3 regions of the Bradyrhizobium australafricanum genome follow, and region 3 is predicted to be linked to each of the others. Evidence: riboswitches for the same ligand, from Rfam matches in the RefSeq annotation. Region 3 holds a riboswitch; each other region holds the start of a gene.
What was found. Region 3 has a riboswitch for cobalamin ahead of metE (5-methyltetrahydropteroyltriglutamate--homocysteine S-methyltransferase). Riboswitches for the same ligand answer to the same signal wherever they lie in the genome.
Positions count from the first base shown of each region.

Region 1: it holds a riboswitch for cobalamin, as region 3 does, so the genes downstream of both, J6525_RS06465 (TonB-dependent receptor) here and metE (5-methyltetrahydropteroyltriglutamate--homocysteine S-methyltransferase) in region 3, are expected to answer to the same signal.
Region 2: it holds a riboswitch for cobalamin, as region 3 does, so the genes downstream of both, J6525_RS36840 (ribonucleoside-diphosphate reductase subunit alpha) here and metE (5-methyltetrahydropteroyltriglutamate--homocysteine S-methyltransferase) in region 3, are expected to answer to the same signal.

Region 1 covers NZ_JAGKJL010000005.1:3,840-7,113, forward strand. The annotation lists gene J6525_RS06460 (FecCD family ABC transporter permease) at 1-719, opposite strand, end outside; cobalamin riboswitch at 832-1,029, shown strand; gene J6525_RS06465 (TonB-dependent receptor) at 1,139-3,274, shown strand, end outside.
Region 2 covers NZ_JAGKJL010000062.1:30,173-33,446, reverse strand. The annotation lists gene J6525_RS36845 (class I SAM-dependent methyltransferase) at 1-854, shown strand, start outside; cobalamin riboswitch at 1,257-1,471, shown strand; gene J6525_RS36840 (ribonucleoside-diphosphate reductase subunit alpha) at 1,633-3,274, shown strand, end outside.
Region 3 covers NZ_JAGKJL010000026.1:36,743-40,016, reverse strand. The annotation lists gene metE (5-methyltetrahydropteroyltriglutamate--homocysteine S-methyltransferase) at 1-1,538, opposite strand, end outside; cobalamin riboswitch at 1,641-1,840, opposite strand; gene J6525_RS23025 (nodulate formation efficiency C protein) at 3,170-3,274, shown strand, end outside.

The sequences.
Region 1 (3,274 bases), on a different contig from region 3:
ACGCCGAGGCTCTGCGCCGCCTCCTCGCCAAGCGTCAGCGCGCGGAAGGCGCTCGCCTGGCTGAGCAGGATGGCGGCGCCCGCGACGATGAAGGGCAGCGCCAGCGCCACGTGCTGGAAGCTGCGGTCCTCCAGCGAGCCGAGCAGCCAGAACGCGATCTCCAGCACCACGAACGGATTGCTGGAGAGGTTCATCACCAGCGCGGTCGCCGCCCCCGCAAAGCTCGAGATCGCGAGCCCCGCGAGGATCAGGATCAACAGCCCGGCATTGCGGCCGGCGATCGCAAGCAGCGCGAACACCGAGCCGAACGCGGCGATGATCGCCACCGCCGGCAGCGCGTAGGAGCGCACATCGGCGAGGCCCAGCGCGATCACCAGCACCGCGCCGAACGCCGCCGATTGCGGCGCGCCGAACAGCGACGGCGAGGCCAGCGGATTGCGCAGCAGCCCTTGCAGCGCCGCACCGGACAGCCCGAGAATGCCGCCGATCGCAAATGCCAGGATGGTGCGCGGCAGGCGGATCTCGCGCACGATCACCTGCGCCACATCGCTGCCGCCGCCGAACAGCGCCTCGATCACCGCGAGCGGCGACAGCCGCACCGGCCCGATGCCGAGCGAGAGCACGCACAGCAGGACCACGAGCGCGAGCAGCGCCGCGGTGGCGCCCCACCGGCGCCGCGCCGCGACCTCGGCCGCCAAGGCAAAATCCTGCACGCTCATCGGATCCATGCTCTTACAGCGATCGTCGTGGCAGACAAGCGACACTCGACAAAAACCGTGGCCGCACGGCCATTGCCCGACTTCCGCCGGATTGACTTTGCTACCCGGCCGAACCCTAGATGAACATGACGGTTCTTTCATGAGATGAAAAGGGAATGCGGTACGGGGAAACTTCCCCAACGCCGCGGCTGCCCCCGCAACTGTATGCGGTGAATCCTTCGTCACAGGCCACTGGGAATCTCGGTCCTGGGAAGGCGACGAAGGGTAACGACCCGCGAGCCAGGAGACCTGCCGTCAGCCGTGGTCACACGCGATGCTGCCGGTCGGGGAGTACAGGCATGAGCTTCACCTGATGCTGTGAGCACGATGGTGAGACTGGTTCGCGGTGACGTGCCACTGACGTTGCCGAGGCCTTGCTTATGTTCTCCTTCCCTTTCCATCGGCGGCGCCGCGCGCTTCTGCTCGCGTCGACGATGATCGCGCCGGCGACGATGATCGCGCCGGCATTCCTTGTCTCCGCAGCGCTGGCGCAGCAGGCACCCGCTCCCGATCAGCTGCCGGCGATCGAAGTCACCAAGCCGGGCGACCAGAACGTCACGCGCGCCAGGCCGGCCGCTGACGAAGCGCCGGCGCCGCGACGCCCGGCGCCGGGCACCTCGCAAGGCAACAATACAGGCAGCGGAGCCGGATCGGGCACGACAGGGACCGGTGTGGCCACCGGAACGGGCGGCACCGGCGGCCGTCAGTTCGCCGGCATTGTCGGCACCTCCTCGGCCGTGATCACCGCCGACGACATCGCGCATTCGCCGGTGCAGTCGTTGCCCGAGATCCTCGCGCAGGTGCCGGGCGTGCAGCTGCAAACGCCCTATGGCGGACCGAACGGCGCCAAGACGTCGGTCGACCTGCGCGGCTTCGGCGCGTTCGCGACCGACAATACCCTCTTCCTGCTCAACGGCCGCCGCCTCAACGACGTCGACAAGGCCGGCTTCGACCTCACCACGATTCCGCTCGATTCGATCGAGCGCATCGAGATCACGCGCGGCAACAGCGGCGCGGTGCTCTACGGCGACAACGCGGTGGGCGGCGTCGTCAACATCATCACCAAGACCGGCGTCGGCGGCCCGCCGACGACGATGCGGGCCGAGGCCGGAGTTGGCGCGTTCAACACCCGCATGGCCGCGGTCTCCGCGGCACTGAATTCCGGCCCGTGGTCCACCTCGTTCTACGGCAACGGCATCAAGTCGGACGGCTACCGCGTCAACAATGCGCTCGACCAGCGCAACGCTGCCGGCAACATCAACTACACGACGCCGGATCTCATCGCCTTCCTGACCGTCACCGGCAGCGACCAGAAGCTCGGTTTGCCCGGCGGACGGCTGGTCGATCCGTCGATCGGCGTGAATGAGCTGCTCACCGATCGCCGCGGCGCCGCGACGCCCTTCGACTATGCCAACCAGCAGACCGCCAGCGTCACCGCCGGCTTCACCAGGACGCTGATGAACGGCGTCGACCTCATCGTCGACGGCGGCTGGCGGCAGCGCGAGACGCAGAGCGGCTTCTTCGGCACGGTGCCGACCATCAGCTTCGCCTCGACCTACAATGATGCCGCGCTGCAGACCTGGTCGCTGACGCCGCGGCTCAGCGTCAAGAATGTGATGCTGGGCATGCCATCGACGATCCTGACCGGCATCGACTATTACGATTCGACATTCCGCGAGGCGCGCGGCGCCTATCAGGGCGTCGACCCGTTCCACATCTACAATATCGAGCAGCAGAGCGTGGCCGGCTATTGGCAACATACGCTGGGCCTGTTGCCAACGACCGACTTCTCCTACGGCGCGCGCGTCCAGAACACCAGCATCTCGGCGCGCGATCGCCACGACCCGAATGCGCCATTCGCATTCGACACCCAGGCGGCACCGCTCGACAGCAACGAGACGCAATACGCGCTGCATGTCGGCATCGAGCATCGCCTGACCGACACTTTCTCGGTGTTCGGCCGCGCGGCACGCGCATTCCGCACGCCTGATGTCGACGAACGTGTCGCGTCGGGTCCGTCATTCGACCCGCTGACGTTCGCCCCGATCCCGCAGAATTTCCAGCTCAAGACCCAGACCTCGCAGGATGTCGAGGGCGGCTTTCGCGTCAGGACCAACCGCTTCCAGGTCCAGTCCAGCGTCTATCTGATGGATCTCGAGAACGAGATCCATTTCAACCCGGTGCTGTTCTTCAACACCAACCTCGACCCCACCCGCCGCTACGGCTCGGAGACCAGCGCGGCGCTCAAGGTCAGCGACAGCGTCACCCTGCGCGGCGGCATGGCGATCACCCGCGCGGTGTTCCGCGAAGGCATCTGGGCCGGCAACGACGTGCCGCTGGTGTCGCGCTACACCGGCAATCTCGGCGTCACCTGGAATATCTGGCAGAACTATCTGGTGTTCGACGCCACGGTGCGGGCCTGGAGCTCGCGCATCATGGACAACGACCAGGCCAACACCCAGAGCCGGATTCCCGGCAACGCCACCGCCGATATCAAGCTGAGCGGGCAAGTTGAC
Region 2 (3,274 bases), on a different contig from region 3:
CGGTCCTCGGAGACCTGGATTATATGATACCGGACGTGGCTGAGCCGGTTGTGCGCCAAATACTGGCAGCGAAAGCTTCGGCCACCGGCCTCAAGCCCGTCGTGCTCGATGTTGGTTGTTCGTACGGCATCAATGCAGCGGTGCATCGCTTTCCGCTGACCTTCGCGGGCTTGCGTCACCGCTACGCCCGGCGTGAGATGAGAGCGATCAGCTCTGAGACATTGGTGAGTCTCGATCGCAGTTTCTATGCAGCCTGGCCTGATGTCGGGTTGGCACGCTTTATCGGCCTCGATGTGTCGGCCCGGGCGGTCAGCTATGCGAAGAGTGTTGGCCTTTTAGAGCAGGGCATTGTCGCTGACCTTGAAAAGGAGGCGCTATCGATGGACAGCGCGCGCATTCTCCGCTCCGTGGATGTTATCATGTCGACCGGATGCATCGGCTACGTTACCGAGAAGACGTTCAGCGAGATTCTCGATGCGGCAGAGAAGCAACCATGGATCATCTCCTTCGTGCTACGAATGTTCCCATTTGAATCGCTCGCCGCGACGTTCGCAAACCGTGGTCTTGTGACAGAACGTCTTGCCGGCGCAACGTTTATCCAGCGTCGCTTTCGCGATCCTGAAGAATTTGAGAGCTGTTTGGCCAGCTTGGCGGCCCTTGGCGTGGATGCCACCGGCCTCGAATCGGAAGGGCTGTTTCACGCCGATCTGATCTTGTCTCGCCCCGAGGCGGATGCGCGCGCCACGCCTCTGGAAGACATTGTCACTGTCGCCAGCGGCAGGGGACGGCCGATCGGACCCCGTTACGTTCATGTTGAAAGTAAGGAGGGCTTGCAGGTCGCGCTGGAGCCGTGACAGGCGTGGGACCACTGTGCAGCGCGAGTCTGTTCGGGGCTGGATGCGAGGCCATTCCGGTCGACGGCGCGCCAGAGCCGATGTTGTTCGCCCGCGAGTGGATAACGAATTCGTCCAGATGCCATTTGTCGCGGCGAGCAGGAGCGCTGCGATTCAAATCAAGCGTCTGGCCGAATTGCTCCTCTACTGACGCGCCGTTTCTTAGATTCCATCAATGCGACGTGCGAGCCAGGAATTTCCTCGACCGTTGCGCAGGCTTGACGGAAACCGGTAATGCAGCCCAACGGCATATCCAATCACCTGCAGCAGAAGCCGACAGCGGCGACAAAGTCGTCCGGGCTTCGGTATGTTTTTGCGTTTTAATCTGGACCTCTCCAGTTGACGAATCCCGGCGAGTAGTGCCTATGTCTAGTCAGTCACGGTCTTCTGGCCCCAACATTTTGTGGGTCGGAAGCTAAGAGGGAACCCGGTGCGCCGAACGGCTACTCCGGGGCTGCCCCCGCAACTGTAAGCGGTGAGCGGTTGTCATCATGGTCACTGGCGCAGCACAGCGCCGGGAAGGCCGACAGCCGCGGCGACCCGCGAGCCAGGAGACCTGCCGCGACTGAACGAAAGTCCTCGGGCGGGGTGCCCCGTTGGGTCGCTTGCAGCCGGAGACGTTTGACCGGTTTCCTCGCAAGTCATCCGCGCGGTTCCCCCGCCTAACATCGCGGGGTTGCCGATGTCGCCGTCTTACGATTTCGATCAGCATGGTCATCTCATTGAGGAGCCGGCGCGCGTGAGGTCGCAGCCATTGCAGGCAGAGCCCAGCGCGCCTGAGTTGTGTCTTGTGCCGCCGCCGTCGCCGGCCCCGCTGCCGTACCCCCTTGCGCCATCGCCAAAGCCGGCCGATCTCAAGCTCGATCGGACGCGCGACGACCTGTTGACGCCGTTCGGCAAGCTGACGCTGAGCGACCGTTATCTGCTCGCCGGCGAAATGATCCAGGACATGTTCGCGCGGGTGTCTTGCGCCTTCGCGGATGATGTTGCGCATGCCCAACGTCTCTACGATGGGATGTCTCGGCTGTGGTTCATGCCAGCCACACCGGTGCTCTCCAACGGCGGCACGACGCGCGGCCTGCCGATTTCCTGCTTCCTTAACTCGGTGTCGGACTCGCTCGAAGGCATCGTGGGCACCTGGAACGAGAACGTATGGCTTGCCTCTAACGGTGGCGGCATCGGCACCTACTGGGGCAATGTTCGCTCGATCGGCGAGCAGGTGAAGGGCGGCGTTACCTCAGGCATCATCCCGTTCATCCACGTCATGGACGGCCTGACGTTGGCGATCAGCCAGGGCTCGTTGCGGCGCGGCTCGGCTGCGGTCTATCTCGATATCCACCATCCCGAGATCGAGGAGTTCCTCGAGATCCGCAAGGCGTCCGGCGACTTCAACCGCAAGAGTCTCAACCTGCATCACGGCATCAACGTCACCGATGAGTTCATGCGTGCCGTAGGCGCCGGCACTGCGTTCGCTCTGCGCAGTCCGAAGACCAAGGACGTTATCCGCGAAATCGACGCCCGCCAGCTGTGGCAACGCATCCTGGAGAACCGGCTGCAGACGGGGGAGCCTTATCTCTTGTTCATCGACACGGTGAACCGCGCGCTCCCCAAGCACCAGCGCGAGCTCGGCCTCAAGGTCTCAACGTCCAACCTGTGCAGCGAAATTACCCTGCCGACCGGCATCGATCATCGCGACGAGGAGCGTACCGCGGTGTGCTGCCTGTCGTCGCTCAACCTCGAGACCTGGGACCAGTGGAACGAGGAGCCTGGCTTCATCGAGGACGTCATGCGCTTCCTCGACAACGTGCTGACCCACTTCATCACGGTGGCGCCGGGCGTCATGAAGCGTGCCCGCTACGCCGCCTTGCGTGAGCGTTCCGTCGGCCTTGGCGTCATGGGCTTCCACTCGTTCCTGCAGGCCAAGAGCATTCCGATGGAAAGCGTCGTGGCCAAGTCGTTCAATCTGAACATGTTCTGGAAAATTCGTCGCGATGCTGATGCGGCATCCGTGACGCTCGCGCGCGAGCGGGGGCCGTGCCCGGATGCCCTGGAACGAGGCGTGATGGCCCGCTTCAGCCATAAGATCGCGATCGCGCCGACCGCCTCGATAAGCATTATCTGCGGCGGCACCAGCGCTTGCGTAGAACCGATCCCGGCCAACATCTACACCCATAAGACCTTGTCCGGCGCCATCTCGGTGCGTAATCGGCATCTCGCCAAACTGCTGGCCGCCAAGGACGCCAATACTTCGGCGATCTGGCAGTCGATCATCGCCCACGAGGGTTCGGTCGCCCATCTCGACATCCTCTCGGAAATCGAGAAAGCGGTCTTTCGCACCGCCTTCGAGATCGACCAGCGCTGGATCGTCGAACTTGCCGCCG
Region 3 (3,274 bases):
ACCATGTCATTGCGCTCAAACTCGCCGTGCACGAGCACGTCCAGGCCAATGTCCTCCTGCCAACGGACAGCACGCGCAGTCTCTTCCTTGAGAAACTTGTCGTATTGCCCGTCGCTCATCGAGCCTCTCGCGTGCGCCGCGCGGGCAGTCCGCACCTCTGCGGTCTGCGGAAACGATCCGATCGTCGTGGTCGGAAACGCCGGCAGTTTGAAGCGCTTGCGTTGGATCTCGGCACGACTGGCAAATGGGCTGGCGCGCCGTCGCATGGCCTGATTGATCGCACTGATCCGGACGGCGACATTGGCGTCACGGATCTTCGGGGAAGTTTCGCGGCGGGTGGTAACGCGCTCCGATTCCGCAAGAGCGTCGGCGACATTCTGATCGCCTGCGAGTGCCCGTGCCAAGGTCGCAAGCTCGCGAATCTTCTGAACCGAGAACGCGAGCCAGCTCTTGACATCGGAAGCAAGCTCCGTTTCGAGTTCAACATCGACCGGCACGTGAAGCAGCGAACAGGATGGGGCGATCTGTACGCGATCCTTGCCGAGCTTCGCAATGGCGGGATCGAGCCGCTGGCGCAGCGCCGACAAATTCGTCCGCCACACATTGCGACCGTCTATCACGCCGAGTGACATGACGAGTTCACTTCGCCCGGCAGCAATGATCTGATCCAATAACTCCGGCGCCCGAACCAGATCGACATGCAGGCCGGCAATAGGTAGGCGCAAGGCGGTGTGAAGATTGTCGCCAAGGTGGCCGAAATAGCTGGCAACCATGATCTTGATGGCCGGCCCTTCCTTGGCGAGCCGGTCATAGGCATGCAGCAAAGAATTTTTTAACCCCTCATCCAGATCAAGGACCATGCAGGGCTCGTCAAATTGAACCCATTTTGCTCCGCGTTTGGCCAATTCCTGCAGAACCTCGATATAGATCGGTATCAGGTCATCCAGGAGTGACAGTGGCTGGAACGCGGGATCAGCACTCTTGCCTAACTTCAAGAAAGTCGCCGGACCGATCAGGACAGGGCGCGTCTGAAAGCCAAGGGCCTTGGCTTCCTCATACTCCTCGATAGGCTTGCGAGAGGAGAGTCTGAAAGTCTGCCCCCGATGAAATTCCGGAACCATGTAGTGGTAGTTGGTATCGAACCACTTGGTCATCTCCTGCGCGGGTGCGCCATAGCCGCGAGGTCCGTGACCGCAACTCGCATCCTGACTGCCGCTTTGTGAACCGCGTGCCATGGCGAAATACGTCTTGAGAGAAGCAGGCTCGGCTTTCGAGGCATAGACTTCCGGGATGGCGCCGACCATGACACTGGTGTCGAGCACCTGATCGTATAGCGAGAAATCGTTCGACGGAATGATGGTGACACCGAGGGATTTCTGGCGCGCCCAGTTCGCCGCACGTAGGCCGGCTGCGTCCTCGAGCAATTGCTGTTCGCTGATTCTTCCGGCCCAATAGCTTTCGAGCGCGAGTTTAAGCTCGCGTCTTGGACCAATGCGCGGCGTTCCGAGCGTGGCAACCGGAAGTGAGAGAAGAGACATAGCGTTAACCCCATGTTGGGGGCAAAGGCCATGGCGGACGCAGGCAGGAGACGTCGCGCGAGCGACGGCTGCTTGGCGCACCACCGGGACACCCCGCCCGTGGACGAACATATTGTCGGGGCAGGTCTCCTGGCTCGCGGGTCATCGCCACTGTCCGGCCTTCCCGAAGCCGCGCAGGCTTCAGTGACTCTGTTGGACAGCGGCTCGCCGCTCACAGTTGCGGGGGCAGCGCCGGCATCACCGGCTTCCCTCTTAGCTCCGGATCAAACAGGAACCGGAGAACCTCGACGACTTGGATTATCGGCAAGACAACTCCGCCGTCAACCTCTCAAATTGATGCTGCGACTCTCCTACGTGTTGACGATGCACGGCCACTCTTGATCGCGACGTTGAAGGCACTCTCCAATCACAGATATCGGGGTGACCGTCTGCGAGGCGCGTTGGCGTCGGACCGCGTGTCAGATCATGGAAGAGACGAATGCGGCCTGGGCGATGAAGGTCACGGTGCCGAGACAGGACGCTCTTCACGCGATCCAGCTTTCGAACATTCATCGAGCACCCTTCGCTACGTCCCCCTTTCTCCACCAACAACCAGTGTGAATAGGCGCGCTATACGCTAAATCCGGCAGCGTACTCAGCGAGCATGTTGATCTACGACCAATCCTGGTAGGCGCCACGCGGATGTTTTTGACGATACTGCGCAAAGCAAGCATAGTGAATCACCAACGAAAAGAGTAGCTCGCAATGAAAATGGCTGTTTGGAGTGCCCTCGGCGTCTTTGCTGCTGCCGTCTTTACGGTCGGCCTGTTCGGCTGGATAGCAAGGCCATTTATGAACCCGGCCGTCAGACAGATGCTCTCGAAAGTGTTGAGCAGTTCAAGTCGAAGCTAGCCTTGCCTTCTTGCCCGGTCGGTACGACTGCATGGAAGCGCAGCTCCTCCAATGTTGACTGCGGCGACGGAGCAGATAGACGCCGGTCACGAGTGTGCCGTCACGCGAGCGGCGAATGCCGTCGTCCCATCGCCTGCCTGACTTTTGAATTTCCTTAGCGCCGATTCCTAATCGCTCGCCGCTGATGGGCGGCTTCGCCTCGTTGTTGGCCATAAAGCGCCAAGCACAACCGGCTGATGCACCTCCGCAGCAGCGGCAACGACCCTGGACCACACGGTTCGATGGCGGCAAACCTGCACCCAATTGTCGTCTGGCTTCTGGCAGCGAGGCCTTCAAAACTGCGCTGCTCGAACATCCAGTAGCGTGACAGGAATGAGCCAAGAAAGTCGCTGCGAATAGGCTAATGGCAACATAAATAAGGTGCGCAGGTCGGGAAGGCGACAAAGGCGGCACAAATCTGGTGCGAACTGCCTGTTATTGCCTGGCACGAAGAATGCAAGTCCTCGCTTACCCAGGCTTCTCCTCCTGGGCAGGTCCAGCATTGCAAGTTGAAGCTTTGGCTGACCAGGAAGTTAGCGGCGCGTGACATCGAGGGACAGCGCCTGCTTGCGCGGGACATCAGCAGGTGCTCGCGTCACGTTGCCGCTAACTTCTAGCGATCTCGTAGATCACGTTGAAGATTGTCCTCTTTGGAATTGACGCGTGGATGAGAACCAGATGGGCCGGCAGCAATGAAGAGAATGTCTGGAACGCGCGTGCTTTGGTTCTGTCTCGGTCGATCGCTGATCTGCCTGGCCGGGCTGGCAGCGACAAACAGCAATGTTCGCGCCAACGACAGCGCGCTT